DNA from 3 places in the Providencia sp. genome. Region 2 is predicted to be linked to each of the others. Evidence: predicted binding sites of a transcription regulator. Region 2 holds the regulator's gene; each other region holds the start of a gene.
What was found. The regulator Fur, encoded in region 2, represses iron uptake genes when iron is present. The targets are predictions, from matches to a motif close to ATAATAATGAGAACNACTATCAA.
Positions count from the first base shown of each region.

Region 1 (6,693 bases), on a different contig from region 2:
TCTCCTGCGGTAATAACATCCCCTTGTACCGTTACAATTGATAATGCGCAAAGTTGACTGTCTATTTGGGCTAAAAATGGGATGTAGTCAGCGTTAGCCCCACCATTATCATGACGAAAATTTTGGTATGCTTTATCTACAGCGCTTTGAAGCTTTGTTATCTCTCTCATAGAAGTTATTCCTTAATAAATATATATTATTTTCAATGACAGTGGACTAAATCTTATGAATCAGTAATAGGATTATAGGTATATATAATAAGTAAAAAATAATGGAAAACGTGAGTGATTGAGTCGCAAGGATGACATCGGCTTTATATTTACTCGCTAAAATTACCGTCGTATTTGGAATAGGCAAAGAACAAACTAATATAGTAATTTTTATCATCATTACTGGCATGTGTAGTAAGAGTCCTAGTGACAAAACCACTGCGGGAGTAATGATAAACCTAAAAATGAGTATAACGATAATATAGGGTGTTATCTTTAAGTTTTTAAATCCAGTAATATAAATTATTGTCCCAATAATTAACATTGCAATAGGCGCTGTCATCCCACTTAAATAGTGAGCAAACGAAGATAAAAATGAAGGGATTTCAATATGATTTAATAACAAAATGACACCAATAATGAAGGCAATTAAAGGTGGCGTAAAAATATTTTTAATTGTAACGAATAGGTCGAATTTTTGAGTGTCATTATCATTCTTGAGTAAATAAATACCTAGCGTCCAATATAAGATAGTCTGAGCGATATAGGTCATCAAAGCATAAGGAAGTAGATGAGAGCCGTAAACAGCAAGTGCAACTGGAATACCAAAAAAAATTGTGCTGCTCATTGAGCAGAGGCCAACAAATAGCCCTCTATCTGTTCTCGGTATTTTAATGATTAACGCAGTAATAAAAGAAAGAAGCATCAGTATGAGTATTGAACTAAAAGGTAGGATAATATTGGGTAATAACGTTAAGAATTCTTTTTTTGAAAAATCATGAATTATTGACAATATAAGTGTTAAGGGGAGCGTAATATTGAGTAATAATTTTGTCATCGCATTATTACTATTTTGATTAAACCATTTTATTTTTCCTAATATGAATCCGATTCCAACTATCAGAAAAAGCACTAATATATTAGCATAATCCTGTAACATTGATCCTCCAATTAAATTTATCTTTATCATACTTCCTAAAAACTAAATGGTTTTATGATGGAGTCGTCATATTAAGAAGTTTGTTATTATCGAGTTAAATTAATAAGTCCCTACATTGGTATGTTTAAAATATAGTGCAAATAGATAGAAATAGAAAATAAAATAATTGAGATGAGTTCGCTTATTTTTATTTCTATTGTACTATTTCTGTACGGTTTTTATGGGGAGGGGAGATAAACCACCTTTCAGGGAAAGGCGGTAATAATTAATTTTAAGTGAGACTAGCGATGTGAGTGTTTATAGCAATGGCACTGTCTGTTCGATGGCTTGAAGCAGCAACTTTCTGTCGTGACGATAAGGAATATCATCTGCTTCGAGTACGCGCTGAATGATTTTTCTGTCATGGCTAATCGTACTAATATCGGTGCGAGGACCTAAGATTAAAGCATCTATTTTTTTACAACCAATATGCTTTTCCATCATTTGTAATTTTTCAGGTAAAGATAGATTCGCAGCGGAAGAGCTGAGTTCTTTACCGAGGTTACCAATATAAATCATCGGGGCTTTACACTCACGTAATGCAGTCGCAACCTCATTGAGCAGCAGTAATGGCATTAAGCTCGTAAAAAAACTACCCGGACCAATAATAATTAAATCGGCTTGATGAATGGCTTGAAGTGCTTCAGAGGTGGCTTTGACTGTTGGATATAGTCGTAGTTCTTTAGGGAGTTCAATCAATGCATCGACATTCACTTCACCATAAACTTCATTACCCATATCATCAATAGCCATTAAATCGACTGGAGACTCAGACATCGGGATCAACTGCGCATCTACTTTAAGCATGTTGCGAATTAAATTAATCGCCTCAAGTGGACGAACACTAAGATGATCTAATGATTTTAACATTAGATTGCCTAAATTATGTCCTGAAAGCTCACCATTACCGACAAAACGATATTCAAACATGGCAGATGCAATAGACGGTTCTGTAATTAACTGGTTTAGGCAGTTACGCATGTCACCCCAAGCAATTCCCCCTTCTGCACGGCGAATTCGACCTGTTGAGCCACCGTTATCTGTGGTGGTAACAATACCTGTTAAACGAGAGCCTAAAGATGAAAGTGAAGACATCACACGACCAAGTCCATGCCCGCCGCCAAGAGCGACAACATGTCTGAGATCAGTCAGACTGCGATTCGTCATAGTATTCCTATATCAGTTAATTTTTCAGCGCCATAAAGCTAAGCTACTTCCTATTATCATAATGAATGAACGAAACGAAAAATATCATTATGAAAAATAGGTAAAAGCAATTTATAAACAAGTGAAAATAGGTCTATAAATCGGGTTTACAAGCCGTGTCTATAATTATTGGGCGTTAATCTACCATAAAACATCATCGCTAGCTGATTTACTGTGATAAAAAACAATAAAAGAGAACATTCCGTATTTACCTTAATCAAGATGAACAAAAAATCGTCATGGAGTTCCCATTTTGAGAAATTAACGATATTATGTAAATAATTCTCATTTTCATTATTGGCGTTATAGTCTTATATGTCAGATTCTGAATTACAATGCCTATTTGCACGTCATTCTTCTTCATTATGCCGTTATCTGAACGGGTATCTTAAAGACCATAGCTTAAGTATGGATATTGCACAGGAAAGTTTTGTGCGTATGGCTGAATTGATGAAACACTCGTCAGTACAAGATTTTGATGCTTATTTGTATCGCATTGCAAAAAATTTAATGATAGATCATTTTCGGCAGCAAAAAAAACAGCCCTCGGTACTTATCAGTGATGAACAGTGGCAAGCACTGCCTGCAAATATAAAAAGCCTTGAGTCACAGGCTATTAGAGAGCAACAAATTAACCAAATACAGTCGATAATGCGTACATTACCTCAGAGAACTCAAGAAATATTTCGATTACATCGTGAAGAAGGGCTTTCGCAACTGGATGTTGCTGAGTTACTAAATCTCTCATTGAGTACGGTTGAGAAACATTTAGCCAATGCATTGGCTGTTCTCATTCATAAGTGGAGAGACTAAATATGGCTCACTTTTCCGATTTACCTTCAGATATTAATTCTACGGCTGCATTATGGGTGATAAAAACTGCACAAGATAAGTTAACGGCAGAAGAAGAACTTCAATTCCAATTATGGATGAATGCATCAGAGCAGCATTTTGATGCCTATTGTCATGCTCGACAATTATGGTCTTTGACTGAATCAATGCCGAGAGAATCAATACCTACATCCACCTCTACACAGAAATTAATAAGCTCGAAAGCGGTAACCAAAAGGCATTATAGTTGGCTGTCTATGGCTGCGGCAGTCATTTTTAGTGTGCTATCTGTGGTTTTTTGGTATGAAAGAACTCACGAGGTTGCTGATTATCAAGCAAAAGTTGGTGAAGTAATGCAAATTACGCTTCCTGATGGCAGCCAAGTTGATCTGGATAGCGGGGCGAAATTAACCATTGCTTTTAATGATAATTTTCGACAAGTGAACTTACTGGCAGGTCGTGCTTATTTTACCGCAGCCCCTGTGTCTAAGGTCGAGTCTCGCCCCTTTCGTGTTGCTGCAAAGGAAGGCTATATTCAAGCGCTGGGTACTGAATTTTTAGTCGACAATAATGATGAACAAGTTGATGTCAGTGTTTATCAACACAGCGTCAAAATTTACTTATTATCGGGACAAGAAGTTACAGTTAATACTGGTGATTCGACACATTATCAACAACAGATTTGGCCTGTTTCGACCTTTGAAGAGCGACATTCGACAGCGTGGCGTCAGGGACAAATTATTTTTCATCAACGTATATTAGCTGATGTTGTGGCTGAGATTAGTCGTTATCGTGATAAGCCGATTTTTTTATTGGGGGCACAAACGGATCAGCGAGTCAGTGGTGTCTTTCAAGTTAAATCAATTGAAGGTGCTTTATCCAACTTAGCGGCATCACGTAATTTAGCGATTTATGAAATGCCATTTTTTACGTTAATTTATTGATATTCTATGTTTTATATACTAAATCAATAATTAAATAACAATTAATTAAAAAATTGTTTACGGGTTTTTTTATTTTCTACGTCTTGATCTAAGTGATTATGATTTTTATTACCATTATCATCTTGGGGATGGGAAATGACTCAGAAGAAACATTATTATAAAAAATCCGTACTTTGTGTTCACCTTGCATTGATGGCATTACCTGCAGTTCCGTTTATGGGTTATGCACAGACAGAACAACTATCGCAAACTGAACAAGTGAAATCGAATATCTCGTTTTCTATTCCAGCTCAATCTCTTGAGCAGGCACTTTTACAGTATGCACAACAAGCAAACGTTGAAATATTAATTGAGAGCCAAGATGTTGCTGGACTAAAAAGCCATGCAATACAGGGGAATTTATCGCTTAAGGAAGGATTACGGCAACTGATTGGCTCAAATCCAATCTATTATAATATTCAAAATAACCGTATTTCAATTAGCCGTATACCCACAGTATCCAGCGATAAATCAGTAGTGGTATTAGATAAAATCACTGTTACCGCTGCGCAAGTTCAACAAGGCGATTGGGTGTATAGCACTCCAGCTTCTGTGAGTGTCATCAGTAAAAAACAAATTGAAGACAGACCACCTAAACACATTGCCGATTTGCTCGAACTAACAACGGGCGTTTACTCGAGTGTCAGCCAGCAGGATCCGTCTTTATCTGTCAATATTCGTGGTGTCCAAGACTATGGACGCGTCAATATGAATATTGATGGGATGAGACAAAACTTCCAAAAGAGTGGTCATGGACAGCGTAATGGCACCATGTATATCGACTCAGAACTTCTATCTGGTGTGGAAATTCAAAAAGGCAACAGTAGCGGAATGGGCAGTGGTGGTACTTTGGGTGGTGTGGCGACTTTTAATACCGTCAATGCGTCCGATTTTCTGACTAAAGACAAAACCTTTGGCGGTAAAATACATGCCAGCACTGGCACTAATAATACACACTTCATCGGCAGTAGTGCTATCGCGTTAGGCAATGAAAAAGCAGATTTATTGTTTGCTGCGAGTGAGCGACGACTCGGAGATTATAAGCCAGGAACACAGGGTGATATTGGTAATATTCGTATTAATAATGATATCGGCCTGTATGACCAGATGGTCCATGATTTAAAGCATAATAAAATAACTGATAGTAATTACCAAATGACCTCTTATTTGGCCAAAGCAGGCTGGAATATTGATGAGTCACAACGCGTTCAGTTTAACTATCTAGAAACAAAAGTGGCGACACCGAATGCGGGGACACTGACCAATTTGTCGAATACATGGCCCTATACATTGGGTTGGAAAAGCAGCGGATTTAGTGATGTTAATACCAAGAACTATTCTTTAGATTATACCCGTTATAGTGATAGCCCATGGAGCACAGAGTTTAAAGCTAAGGTTTATCTTGTTGATACGAAAGATGATAGCGAAACGTATGCGACGAGTGTAGTGTTTAAAAATGGATATCAAACTGATACTCGAGTTAAGACGCAGGGCTTGCAACTTGAAAACCATTCAGAAATTGAATTTAACCGTAATAATGTATTAAAAGCACATTATGGATTTGAGACATTTCAAGATAAGGCTTCCAGTAGCTCAACCCAGACTTCCGCGGGTAATGTCACACCTGATGGTAAGCGTTCACTTAGTTCATTATTTACAACACTGACCTATGAGCATGACGATTGGTTAACGTTGGAAGGGGGGATGAGATATGATTATTACACCCTTAAAGGCCAAACCAGTATGGGGTATCGGACATACCCTTACACCAAGGATAATCCTTGTAAAGCCATGAGCTCTAGGGCATGCCAGGGTGTTAATATCATTCAATCGTGGGATGTTGATAAGTCAGAAGGGGCGTTTTCACCTAATATTCGATTGGCGGTTCACCCAGGTCTCGAATGGATGGAATTATTTACTAGTTATGGTCGTTCATGGCGTCCGCCAGCGATTACTGAAACCCTCACCACGGGCAGCGCACATAGTTCGTCGACTCAATTTCCTAACCCTTATTTAAAAGCTGAGCGCTCGAATGCATGGGAACTGGGGATGAATGTTAATTATCCACAGTTATTAATTGAAGAAGACCGCCTTGTCGCAAAAGTTGCTTACTTTGATACGCGGGTGGATAACTACATTAATTTGGCCATCAATCGAACAAAACCAGGTATGGTTAACCCAAGTATTGGTAATGCGGCCTACAGCAATAACTTAAATGTCACGCGCTTCAGAGGATTCGAGTATCAAATTAACTATGATGCAGGCTTTGCTTATGCAGATCTGACGTTTACTCATATGCTCGGTAAAAATAAATTCTGTGCTCATCCAGCATGGTTAGGCGGAGTATTGAAAGGGGGTGCGAACAGCGGTCCGGGTAACTGGTACATGGAAGTAGATGAACAGCAAAGCAACTATGTTGATTGCCATAATGGTGCCGTTTTTAGTAGCGCAGCCAATTTACCAGGAGATAGAGGATCATTTACCC
Region 1 covers NZ_JBQDNB010000034.1:26,428-33,120, forward strand. The annotation lists gene glsA (glutaminase A) at 1-170, opposite strand, end outside; gene ACTH6U_RS19005 (AEC family transporter) at 217-1,179, opposite strand; gene ACTH6U_RS19010 (gluconeogenesis factor YvcK family protein) at 1,447-2,355, opposite strand; gene ACTH6U_RS19015 (RNA polymerase sigma factor) at 2,710-3,207, shown strand; gene ACTH6U_RS19020 (FecR family protein) at 3,210-4,169, shown strand; gene ACTH6U_RS19025 (TonB-dependent hemoglobin/transferrin/lactoferrin family receptor) at 4,305-6,693, shown strand, end outside.
Region 1: the regulator Fur is predicted to act here: its motif matches at 4,268-4,290, upstream of ACTH6U_RS19025 (TonB-dependent hemoglobin/transferrin/lactoferrin family receptor).

Region 2 (6,693 bases):
AAGTTGTTAATTCAGCCAAAATGGCAGGTGCTCATGATTTTATTTTAAAATTACCCATGGGCTATGACACGATATTATCCGAAGGTGGTTCTTCTTTATCCGGTGGGCAACGCCAAAGAATAGCCATTGCACGAACCTTATTAGCTAACCCTAAAGTCATTATATTTGATGAGGCCACCAGTGCTCTAGATGATGAGTCCCAAGCTATTATTCAGGAAAATATGCAAGTTATTGCTAAAGGTCGAACCATCATCACTATTGCTCATCGTTTATCGACCATTCGTAACCATCAGCGCATTATTGTTATGCAAAATGGTGAGATTATTGAACAAGGTAATCATCAACAATTAATTGAAAAAAATATGTTTTATAAGCACTTATGGACGCTACAACAATCTCTTAAGTCATAACATGGATGTAATTTATGAAAGATAAATCAGTAGAAAATCGTTATAACAGTTTTTTGCCCTCCCATTTGGCAATATTAAAAACACCACCGTCCTATTTATCAACCAGTATTGCGATTACAATAAGTATTGGAATACTCATTGCCATTATTTGGTCTTTCATTGGCAAATTAGATATTCAGGCAACAACTCAAGGTAAATTAATTGTTTCTGGCCGCACTCAGTTAATTCAAGCCTTCGAATTAAGTCGATTACAAAATATTCACGTCTCAGATGGTCAATTAGTTAAACAAGGTGATGCACTACTAACAGTTAAAGTATTAGGTGTCGATCAAGATATTCTCAGTTTAAATTATCAACGAAATTTCCAGACTAGCGAAAAAATAATTCATCATGCATTGCTCAATGAACAATCGGTTGACGCATCCCCACTATTTTCTCAACTCTTACCTAGCGAACAAGATAGAGCCATACTCAGTTATCAAAGCCTGAAAAATGAATTCGACTCATTAATCAATGAAATAGATAATGAAATTAAATTAAATAGAGTTAATTATCGTACCAAGCAAGTTGAGTTAAAAGATATCGATGCGCTAATCACTAATATCAAAAAGAGACTCACTGCCCATCATGAATTGAATCAAAAACAAATTATTAGTCAGAAAGAGTTTCTAGAACAAGAGCGTGAACTTTTGATCACTAAAAAAGAAAAAACCACCAAAAAATCTGAGTTATCTATCTTGGATAGTCAGCACCATTCACTGAAAGATAAATTAGTTAGGATTAAAACGCAAAAATATCAAGAATGGGATGAAAAACACAAACAAGCTGAATTTAAGCATGTGTCTCTAGAGCAAGAACTATTCAAAAATCAAGAACGTAACCGACTTGAAATTATTCGAGCTCCTGTTGATGGTACTGTGCAGCAGCTTGCTACTCATACGCTTGGCGCCGTATTGCAACCTGCACAACAATTAATGGTCATCGTCCCGAATAATGATGTTCAATTGGCAGAAGTTAAAATTTTAAATAAAGATATTGGCTTTATCCAAGAAGGCCAAAAAGCCATGATCAAAGTTGATGCTTTCCCTTATACCCGCTATGGCACGATAGAGGGAGAAGTTTTATCTATTTCAAGGGATAGCACCCATGATGAAACTTTAGGTTTAGTTTTTTTAGGACAAATTGGTCTAAATAAAAAAGATTTACTCGTAGACGGAAATAACCTTGAACTAACGCCAGGTTTATCAATTGTCGCTGAAATTAAAACCGAAAAACGACGGATTATTGATTATTTGCTCAGCCCGATTAATGAATATACTTCAAACGCAATGAGAGAAAAGTAATCAATGGAACAAATTAATAATAATGGGCTGGAAGCCCTTGTTTGGATTGCTAATCACTTTCAAAAGAATGTCACGGTTGATCAGCTAACCCATGCTATTGGTATGCAATCTAATTCACCAACAGATTGGGAACTAAAGCAATGTGCCCATACTCTTGGTTATGAAACTCAATCCGTTTTATTAACACAGCACCAACTAGCAGATATCCCACTCCCCGCACTGATTTGTATTGATAGCACTTGGTTTATTTTAACGCACAATCAAGAACTGAATTTGGTTAATCCAAAAACCTTTGAAAGCGCACAATGGCAAAATACAGATATCACACCAGAAACTCAATTCAATGTTTTATTAATCAAAGAACAATTAGAAATTGAACAAAAAAGAGCATTTGGTTTTAGCTGGTTTATTCCTTCCATTTTTCGCCAACGTTTCAAATTAAAAAATGTTTTTATTCTTGCGGCTATCGTTCAACTGTTTGCTTTAATTAGTCCATTATTATTCCAAAATTTAATCGATAAAGTCCTTGTCGGACGTAGCCTAGCTAATTTACACATTTTAGCATTAGGCATCCTTGCTATTGCCATTGCGGAACCTGTTTATAGTTTTATTCGTAATAAAATATTTAGTCACTCAAGCACTCAAATTAGTGCTGAGCTCTCAGGTAAAATTTATCGGCATTTAATGGCATTACCACTGAATTATTTTAAATTAAGACCAACAGGAAAAATCATTGCCCGAATCAGAGAATTAGCACATATCCGTCAATTTTTGACGGGTTCAACATTGATGCTATTTGTTGATTTTATCTTTGTTATTTTATTTATTGCCGTTTTGTTCTCCTATAGTAGCGTCATGACATGGATGCTTGTCGGTTCAATGGGGATCTTTTTTGTCCTTTGGCTAATTCTTGGGCCTATTATTCGTCAACAAACCGAAAAAGCCTATCAGGCTGATGAAAACGGACTAACCTTTCTCACGGAGACAATTACTGGTATTGAAACCGTTAAAACAACAGCAACAGAAAAATATTTCTATCAGCGTTGGCAAAAACTGCTCAGTAAACAGTTGATGCAAAATTTTAAAGTTTCTATTCGTAGCGTTGTCGCGACGCAATTAATGACATTAGTGAGTAAAATAACCACTGCACTATTATTATGGGTTGGAGTAAAAGAAGTCTTAAACGGCGGAATAACGGCAGGAGAGCTAGTTGCTTTTAATATGTTAAGTGCACATGTCACTCAACCCGTACTAAGATTTGCTCAAATTTGGCAGGATTTTCAACATACAATTATTTCATTACGTCGTGTTGGCGATATTTTAGATAGCCCGATTGAAAATGAGCGCAAAGGAATTGCAAGCTCTGCAACTATTCAAGGCCAAATTGATTTTCAAAATATTCGCTTTCGTTATCAACCCGAAACGCCAGAGGTACTTAATAATCTATCTTTATCCATTAAAGCTGGAGAGTTTATTGGTATTACCGGCCCTTCTGGCTCAGGTAAAAGTACCTTAACCAAATTACTACAGAGACTTTATATTCCGCAACATGGGCAAGTAATTGTTGATGGTATGGATTTGGCTGTAGCCGATACAATTGCATTACGTAGACGAATGAGCGTGGTCTTACAAGAAAGTATGCTATTTGTAGGAACAATTGCAGAAAATATTCGATTAAGCCATCCGCAAGCAAATGACGAACAACTCATTCATGCCGCTAAATTAGCAGGGGCTTATGATTTTATTATGTCGTTGCCCGATAACTTTAATTATCACTTATCAGAACGAGGACTAAATTTGTCAGGTGGCCAGCGTCAACGTATCGCTCTGGCTAGAGCCTTATTAACAGAACCTGATATTTTAATTCTTGATGAGGCAACCTCTGCTCTGGATTATGAATCAGAAGCCGCTATTATGGCAAATATGCCTTCGATCGCTAAAGGTAGAACAGTAATTAGCATTGCACACCGGCTCAATACAATTATGCATGCAGATAAAATTTGTGTCATTCATGATGGTGAAATCACCGAAATGGATACGCATGATAATTTGCTTAAACAAAATGGGTTATATGCAAGTTTGTGGCAACAACAAACTCAATAACAGTACAAAAAAGCATCACTAATATAGCAAGTGATGCTTTTTTATTAAAAGTGCCTTTTTTTTAATCTATCAAGTCCTTTGAGCATGTATGCAACTATGGCACTACAGAATCAGCTAGGGTATCATTGCGCGCTGAATTACTGGCACACCCCTCCTTTAGCAATAATAGATATGGCAAAAGAACAAACTGATCGCACTACACTGGATTTGTTCGCCGAGGAACGTAGGCCTGGGCGACCTAAAACTAGCCCGCTATCGCGGGATGAACAATTAAGAATCAACAAACGTAATCAACTTAAACGCGATAAAGTCAATGGATTACGCAGAGTTGAACTAAAACTAAATGAAGAAGCTGTCGCGGTATTGAATCAGTTAGCTGAAGAAAAAAATATAAGCCGTAGTGAATTAATTGAAGAAATATTGATGTCTCAACTAGAGCAAACCTCTGAGGCAACAAACAAATAATTTCATCTTGATGAATCACACAAATTTGACAGACTTATCAACGTTTTTTCGCCAAAATAGGGCGTAAAATTATACTTACTTTCGTTCTAATTTAGTTCTAGCAGGCGATAAATGTTAAAGCTGCTAGAAAAACAAGAGGTTAATCACTTTATGGCAGTCATCGGCATTTTCTTCGGAAGTGATACAGGTAACACAGAAAATATTGCCAAAATGATCCAAGAAAGATTAGGCAAGGACGTTGCAGAAATCCACGATATTGCTAAATGTAGCAAAGAAGACATCGAGGCTTTTGATATCCTACTTCTTGGTATCCCGACTTGGTATTACGGTGAAGCTCAATGTGATTGGGATGATTTTTTCCCAACGCTCGAAGAAATTAATTTTGAAGGCAAACTTGTCGCACTATTTGGTTGTGGTGACCAAGAAGATTATGCGGAATACTTCTGCGATGCGATGGGAACTATCCGCGATATTATCGAGCCAAGAGGCGCTGTTATCGTAGGTCATTGGCCGACTCAAGGTTATAACTTTGAAGTATCTAAAGGTATGGCTGATGATAACCATTTTATCGGCCTAGCAATTGATGAAGATCGCCAGCCAGAGCTGACTGATGAACGTGTTGATGCATGGGTAAAACAGATCTCTGAAGAAATGTCTCTTGCTGAAATTATTGGCTAATGCTCAATTAAGAGCTTAATCAGTAAGCTCTTAGAATATAATTATAATAATGAGACAATACATGGTTTCTATTTTTGTTTTCCATGCCTATAATTGTAAATCAGTTTAGAAGACAACTGGATTTATGTTAAAAATGTCTCATTATTGTTAAATTCATGATTCAAGATACAGGACAAACCCGCATGACAGACAACAATAAAGCATTGAAAAATGCTGGACTCAAAGTCACTCTTCCTAGATTAAAAATTCTGGAAGTACTTCAGGAGCCTGAGTGCCATCACGTCAGTGCGGAAGATCTCTATAAAAAGCTAATTGATATTGGTGAAGAGATCGGGTTGGCTACGGTATACCGTGTATTAAACCAATTTGATGATGCAGGTATTGTCACCCGTCATAATTTCGAGGGTGGAAAATCTGTATTCGAATTAACTCAGCAGCATCACCATGACCACTTAATCTGTTTGGATTGTGGAAAAGTGATTGAGTTTACTGATGAATCAATTGAAACTCGTCAGAGAAATATCGCTGCACGCCACGGAATTAAGCTATCTAACCATAGCTTGTACCTCTATGGCCACTGCACCGATGGTAATGACTGCCGTAGTAATGCTGATGCACATGAAGCAAAAGAATAACTTAGTACACTTATCGTGATGTCGATGACGTTACAGTAATGTTACGATTAAATCTTAAAATACCTGATAGCCTAAAGTTATCAGGTATTTTTTTTATATAGCTCATCTAACTGCCATCATTATTTATCACAACAACGCTTAAATTCATTTATTTAGCGCCATAAAAAAACATCTAACGCACCTTTTAAGAATCTCATATATTTAATCTATCTCTAACAGTAAAAAGCACCAATAGTTGACTTAAGTACTTAATTTATAACTTTTATTATCTGCTTTAATGTTAAAAATAAAGCTAAGCTATAATGTGTTGCAATTCAGTTTAAATCCTTTATATTAATTGGCTAATTATCTTATCCTTACTAATACATAAGACACAGGATAATACGTTAAAGGCACTTTATTTTGTTTACTTCATATACACAAAATTAATACCAATAAAGTCTTACACACAATACGCTAAATTAGAGTTAAATTATCTTAGCGTTATGAAATCCTACACTCAAAAAATTAAAATAAATACGCGTTTTAATTGTAACAATAGAATTAAGTTAACTTTCTGTAACCTAATTACCTTATGTTTTATTCAGTCGTTATAATAATTTGTAAGAGATTAAGTAATGAGAAAATCATATCTTTTTATTAATACTAGTTTTTTCTTCTGGTTTCTTACTTTGATAGCATGGATTTTTAGTCGCTCTACCCTGAGCCTATTTTCATTTGTATTATCAATTCTGTTCTTGGTCTTATACTTTAATCAGAAAAAGGTAAGTAAAATGTTCACCAGAAAACAAAATAAATCAGCACCAGAAAATGCCATATCAACGACTCAACCAGAGATCATACCAATGAGAGAAGAACAAACTGGCGTGTCAACACCGACAGTAAGTGAAGAAAAAACCAATACTATAATTGCTAGAGACGTTGTATTTGAAGGTAATATTACGGCAAATGAACTCGTTCATATCTATGGTAAAGTGATTGGAAATATCACAGGAAAAGATAATACTGTTAAAGTAATGTTAAATGGTCAAGTCACCGGAAATATAACCAGCAAAGAAC
Region 2 covers NZ_JBQDNB010000006.1:96,734-103,426, forward strand. The annotation lists partial or broken gene ACTH6U_RS07125 (peptidase domain-containing ABC transporter) at 1-410, shown strand, start outside; gene ACTH6U_RS07130 (HlyD family type I secretion periplasmic adaptor subunit) at 425-1,753, shown strand; gene ACTH6U_RS07135 (type I secretion system permease/ATPase) at 1,757-3,856, shown strand; gene ybfE (LexA regulated protein) at 4,028-4,321, shown strand; gene fldA (flavodoxin FldA) at 4,472-4,999, shown strand; gene fur (ferric iron uptake transcriptional regulator) at 5,182-5,634, shown strand; gene ACTH6U_RS07155 (bactofilin family protein) at 6,408-6,693, shown strand, end outside.

Region 3 (6,693 bases), on a different contig from region 2:
AGTTTACGGCAGTGTTGGCAATAGCATTGCAGTTCCGGCATTGAGCAAACAAGGCTTACGAGTCGCAGCTGTCCCCACTGTCGTTTTAAGTAATACACCTCACTATACATCTTGCTATGGCGGTGAGTTACCAGGTGAATGGTTTCGTGGTTATTTAAAAGGTTTTCTTGAACGAGGTAGTCTGGATAGCGTTAAAGCCATTTTAACCGGCTATTTAGGTTCAAAAGAAAAAGCACAAGATTTAGCTAATTGGCTTTCTTGCGTTCGTGACTTACGTCCAACAATACCCGTTATTGTTGATCCTGTGATGGGGGATGAAGACAGTGGTTTTTACATTCCCCCAGAGATTGCAGATGTTTATCGCGACGCCGTGATCCCCCTAGCGACCGGGATCATACCTAACCGATTTGAATTGATGACTTTAAGTGGTCAAGAAATAAATAATTTAGACGATGCAGTGAATGCGGCTCGTTCATTATTAAAAGGCCATACTCAATGGGTTATTATTACGAGTGCATTTCAGCCTGATGATGACAGTATTGAAGTGGTTTGCGTGACCCAAAAAGATGTCGCAGTCATCCAGCACAAACGTTACCCTGTCACACCAAAAGGAACCGGTGATTTATTTGGTGCAGAATTAACAGCACAAATACTCGCTGGTTTATCTGTTCCTGATGCTGCAAAAATGGCATGCTTGCGTATTGAACAAGCGATTATTCATATGGTCGCAACAGGTCGCAGTGAACTAGTTTTATAAATAAAAATTAAAAATTCAGCAGCCCCGTAGGGGCTGTTAGCATAAATAAGTGGTTAACCTCGTAACCTTTCCCATAACGATTGTTCTTGGTAATCCTGTCGGAAGAGTCCTTTTTCTTGTAATTTCGGAATCACTTGCTCCAGAAATAAATTTAATGATTGCTCTGAACCACAAGGTAATGCAATAAAACCATCGCAAGCTTGGCAAGCGCTCCAATTTTCAATTTCATTAACCATGTCATCTACAGTACCAATAATACGCCAATGGGCGGAACCATTTACTTCTGGAGAGGCCAATAACGCCTTAACCGTGGGTTGATTACGACAAATAAACCGCCGCAATAACTGCGCATGTGTTTGGCTATATGATGAATTAAAATCCGTCTGGATCATCGCTTCGGTTACAATGGTATCGAGGGATAACGACGATAAATTAATACCAATTAATGACTCTATATAGCGAAATTGTCTGTTGAAGTCAGGTGTCGTATGCTGCTGTTCAAAACACTGATATGCTTCTTCACGTGTCGCCGCTATATAAAAACTTAAACCAGGTAATACTCTTATACTATTTACATCTCGCCCCATTTGTTGCGCTCGCTCTCTAATATCACGGCGAAATTCAATGGCAGAATCAATATCGGGGGTTGCGGCAAAAATACCGTCTGCAGTAGAAGCGGCAAAGTCTCGCCCCGCCTCTGATGCTCCAGCTTGAAAATAAGGAATTTTAGCGGGATAAGCTGGAATATTTAACGGGCCTTGAACCTCAAAAAAGCGCCCTTGATGCTCAATAGGTTTTATTGGTTGTTGAACCCTATCCGCTCTACCCTTATTTTCTAAGCTGCTATGCGGATAACTTTGCCAAAGTGCTTCCAATACTTGCGTAAACTCCTTTGCGATTTCATATCGCTCCTGTGAATCAGGTAAAACTTTTTGACCAAAGTTTTCTTGGCCTTTCAAGGCAGTAACGATATTCCAGCCTATCCGTCCCTGAGTTATCCAGTTTAATGACTGTAATTGTCTAGCTGCTATAAATGGTGGATAAAATAAAGTGGATAGTGTCGAAATAAAACCAATATAATCAGTTTCTTGTACAATAGCGGCTATTAATATCGAAGGGTCTAAACCACCAAAAGCCGGTGATTGATTCAATATATCAATATTTAAAAAAAGTGCATCAGGTCGAAATAGAAAATCTAGTTTTGCAACCTCCGCACGTTTGGCTAGATTCATATAATAAGGTAATGAAAGAATTAGCGCCTTATTTACATCTTGATTTTTCTCGTTCTTAGTCGATAACCAAGTCGGTGATAGCGCCAGACCAATACAAAGTGATTTTTGTGTATTCACACGCACATTTCCTATTTTATCCAATCAGTTTGTTGCTAATGATATTAGTTATGATTATCATTAACAATACTATTCATTGTGTTAATAATTACCCGCTTAATTTGGAAATCTGTCATGCTAAAAACGCTTGCCTGCACTATTTTATTGTTTTTATTTACTCATTTTTCGAGTTACGCGATCTCAAATACCCAAGTTGGTGCTAATAGCCAATCATGGCCTCGCACCTTTACCAGTGTAGACGGTTCCTCTGTCGAAATTAAAACTCAGCCTAAGCGTATCCTATCTGCTTCAGTTTCCATTACAGGAACCTTACTGGCAATTAATGCGCCTGTAGTCGCAAGTTCAACAGCAGCAAATGGTCAGTATTTTGCCCAATGGGATCAACTTGCGAAAGAAAAAGGTATTGAAAAACTTTGGCCCGCTGGCAGCGTTGATTTAGAGATGGCTTACTTAGTCGCACCTGATTTAATCATTGTTTCAATCAATGGTGGTGATACGGTTTATCCACAAGTGGCACAATTTCAACAAATTGCGCCTACAATTGTATTGGATTATGGCAAACAAGGCTGGGAAAGCTTAGCCGTACAATTAGGTCAAGCAACAGGTATGGAGCAACAAGCGGCTGATGTTTTACAACGCTTTAAAACTTTAGTAACTGAAAGTAAAAATAAGCTTAAAATACCTAAAGGTAAGGTTAATATCGTTTCCTACTTTGGCCCCGGTACAGTCAACCCCATTTCATTAACAACCAGCCCTCATGCAATTTTGTTACAACAACTCGGCTTCACCATTGAAAGTGCAAATATCAATTGGCAGCCCAAAGATAAGCCTGTTTCTGACTTTGTTTGGGCACAATACGAACACTTAACTCAATTAACCGCACCAACAACCTTTTTAATGAGAGGAACCGAAAAAGAAGCCGAAACATTTATGGCAGACCCTATCCTTGCAAATGTCATTTCAGTAAAAAATAAACAAGTTTATGGCCTAGGCGTGAATTCATTTCGTGTTGATTATTACAGTGCCCAAGAGATGATTAATGACATTGTCTCGCGTTTTGGTCAGTGAGACTTAAGCCAATGTCTTCCATTAATCGCCAAACAAATTGGGGAGTACGAGGATGTTTTTTACTCTTACTCCTATTTGCCATAATAAGTTTATGCGTAGGTAGTCGTTCTGTGGATATATCAACTACATGGCACGCATTTACGCTTTTTGATCCTCAAGATAGTGAACATCTTCTTGTCCGTTATTTACGATTGCCTCGCACGTTACTCGCTATTGTTATCGGTATTGCTTTAGGTGCTGCGGGGACGTTAATGCAAGCCCTCACCCGTAACCCTCTTGCCGACCCTGGATTATTCGGTATTAATGCAGGTGCAATGGTTGCTATTGTTTCCGTTATTGCACTCACTGGCATCACTGATGTTACCGTATATATGTGGTTTGGTCTGCTCGGCGCATTTTTAGCTGGAATTGCCATCTACCTTCTTGGTGGTATCCGCCAAGGGTTAAATCCTGTAAAAATGGTCTTATCAGGGGTTGCCCTGTCAATAATCTTACTCGCAATTACCCATATGGTGACCGTCAATAGCGATGAACGCGTATTTGACCAATTTAGGCACTGGGTTGTCGGCTCTTTGCAAGGTAGAAGTTTTGAGGTACTTTTCCCGATTTCGATTTTAGTGGGAATAGGCAGTATCCTCGCCTATTCATTAACAAGATCATTAGATATTGTCGCTTTAGGTGATGATTTTAGCCAGACGTTAGGCACAAATCAAAACCGAGTCTGGTTACTTTCAACTACGGCCATTGTATTACTCGCAGGTAGTGCAACCGCAGCGGTTGGCCCTATTAGTTTTTTAGGATTAACGGCTCCCCATTTTGCTCGACGTCTAGTCGGAAGTGAATATCGGCGCATTCTTCCAATGTCGATGTTAATAGGTGCAACACTCATGTTAGCTGCGGATTGCTTAGGGCGGATAATTGGCGCACCGAGTGAAATTAGTGTCGGCATTATGATTTCATTAATTGGTGGACCATTCTTTATCTACCTCGTAAAACGCTGGCGGATCATAACATTATGAAATGTGAAAATAATAAATTGAGTCGGCACAATCGCACCCTAGTTTTGCATTTTCGTTCATTTTCATGGGTTTTCACACCTCGAGATATGTTCATATCTACCATTTTATTCCTATTAATTATGTCATTAAGCTTTTGGGCAATCACGTCAGGAAAGTTCCCTATCAACTTCACGACGTTAATCAGTATCTTTACAGGTGAAGAACACGGAACGATTCAACAAAAAATAGTCATGGATATTCGATTGCCACGTTTATTAACTGCAATCGGTGTTGGTGCAGCCCTTGGTATTTCAGGTGCAATTTTCCAATCTATTTCGCGAAATGTTTTAGGCTCTCCAGATCTTATTGGTTTTACCACTGGTGCGGCAACTGGCGCACTACTGCAAATAATTATCTTTAATGGCAGTATTTCCGCTATTGCTTTTTCGACTTTAGCGGGTGGGTTATTAACCGCATTATTGGTGTACTTTCTATCATTTAAAAATGGGGTAATGTCAGGTTATACCTTGATCCTTGTCGGTATTGGTATTGGTGCCATTTTACACGCTTTTAATAGTTTTTTACTTGTTAAGGGTAATATTGATAATGCAACTATTGCCAATTTGTGGCTTGCTGGCTCACTCAATGCCCGAACATGGTTCCATGTATACCCTATTTATATTGGCTTACTGTTATTAATTCCCTTTATTGTTCTATATGCCAAATCGCTCACTTTAATGGAGATGGGGGATGATATGGCACAACAACTAGGCGTGAATGTCCCGAGAGTACGTTGGATGATGATTTTTAGTGCAGTCATACTTGCCTCATTAGCAACGGCTTGTGCAGGACCTATCGCATTTGTGGCACTTGCAGCCCCCCAATTAGTTATCCGGCTAAGCCACTCAGGCAAACTACCGATTATCGGTTCTGCACTGATGGGTGCGTTGTTACTGACCTTTGCCGATACACTTGCTCAGCAATTACCTTTCAATGTCATGATGCCTGTTGGCTTAATGACTGGGATCATTGGAGGAGGCTATTTACTTTGGCTATTAGCACGAACACAGAGGATCTAGTTAATAAAAATAATCCGTCATCATACTAATAATAAGTTAGATATTTTTTAGGGATGTATTTTCAGAATAGTAATCCACTATTCTTTTTAAGACTGGAAATAATAAGGGCAGCTTACAAATCATCTTGTACCATGCTAATAGCATGAAAGGAAAAGATTAATGTCTGGTGTTTTTACTCTATACACAAAAAAAGCAACGATAACAACAATGGTTCAAGCCGCCTTAGTGACAACACTTTGGGCCATACCTCTCACCGTTAGCGCACAAGAGATTGAAAAAGAAACTACCGTTAACGAAAATAAAAAACGTGATAGCCAAGGTGATGTATTAATTGTTACAGGCGAAAAATTAAATAAATCTATTTATGACACAGGTTCTAGTGTCACGGTTTATGATTTTAAACAAATTGAAGCTATTCCAAATGCAGACGTAAATACGCTCTTACAGATGACACCCAATGTTGTTGATACCGGAAATAGTAATGCCCTTCCCGCTATCCGTGGTGTTGATGGTTCTGGCCCAGCACAAGGGGCTATCGCCTTCTTAGGTGGTACCCGCCCTCGTGTCAATTTTTCAGTAGATGGCCGTTCATTTACCTATAATGAGTTTGGTTATGGTGCACAATCACTTTGGGATGTTGATACAGTTGAAATTTTTCGTGACCCACAAAGTTATGTGCAAGGCCGTAATGCGATTGCAGGAGCTATTTTAGTCAAAACACTTGACCCCACGTTTTATTGGGAAGGTGCGGTAAAAGGCGGATTGGGGCAACAAGGCTCACAACAAACTGCGGCGATGGTTTCAGGCCCATTAATTGATGACAAATTGGCATTTCGCTTTACTGTCGAGAAACAAGAACGTGAAAGTTTTACAAAAATGGATAGCTATTCCCCCGCAGGTAACCCCCGCGATATTGAATCAACAACAATCCGTAGTAAGCTTTTATATGAACCTCTTGATATGCCTGAATTTAAAAGTAAGTTAACGTTTAGCCATCTTGATAGTCGGTCGCCACAAAATGAAGCAAAAATGGCCAGTAACTTAGCGCCAGAAGCACCAGCACGTTTCCGCCCCGTTATTGAACGTAAAACTACCAGCGGTATATGGAACACATCATGGGAAACGAATGAAAATATCACACTAGAAAATACGCTCATTTATACCGACTTTACAACTCATCGCTTAACCAAAGCACCAAGCCCACGCGCCGATATTGAAGCAAAAGAATTTGAACTCGAACCCATGGTTCGTTTTAAAACTGACGATGAAATACTCAGTGGAATAGTTGGTTTGCGTTATTTTCACTCAAAACAAGATGAATTTGTGAATTTATTTGGTGGCAGCTATTTCGATGATAAAACCAATACTGCATCAGCTTATAGTTCACTGACTTACACTGTGGTCCCTGAAATTGATATCACATTATCGGGTCGTTTTGAGCG
Region 3 covers NZ_JBQDNB010000002.1:9,286-15,978, reverse strand. The annotation lists gene pdxK (pyridoxine/pyridoxal/pyridoxamine kinase) at 1-757, shown strand, start outside; gene ACTH6U_RS01880 (NtaA/DmoA family FMN-dependent monooxygenase) at 811-2,106, opposite strand; gene fepB (Fe2+-enterobactin ABC transporter substrate-binding protein) at 2,221-3,174, shown strand; gene ACTH6U_RS01870 (FecCD family ABC transporter permease) at 3,186-4,193, shown strand; gene ACTH6U_RS01865 (FecCD family ABC transporter permease) at 4,190-5,251, shown strand; gene ACTH6U_RS01860 (TonB-dependent receptor) at 5,411-6,693, shown strand, end outside.
Region 3: the regulator Fur is predicted to act here: its motif matches at 2,145-2,167, upstream of fepB (Fe2+-enterobactin ABC transporter substrate-binding protein).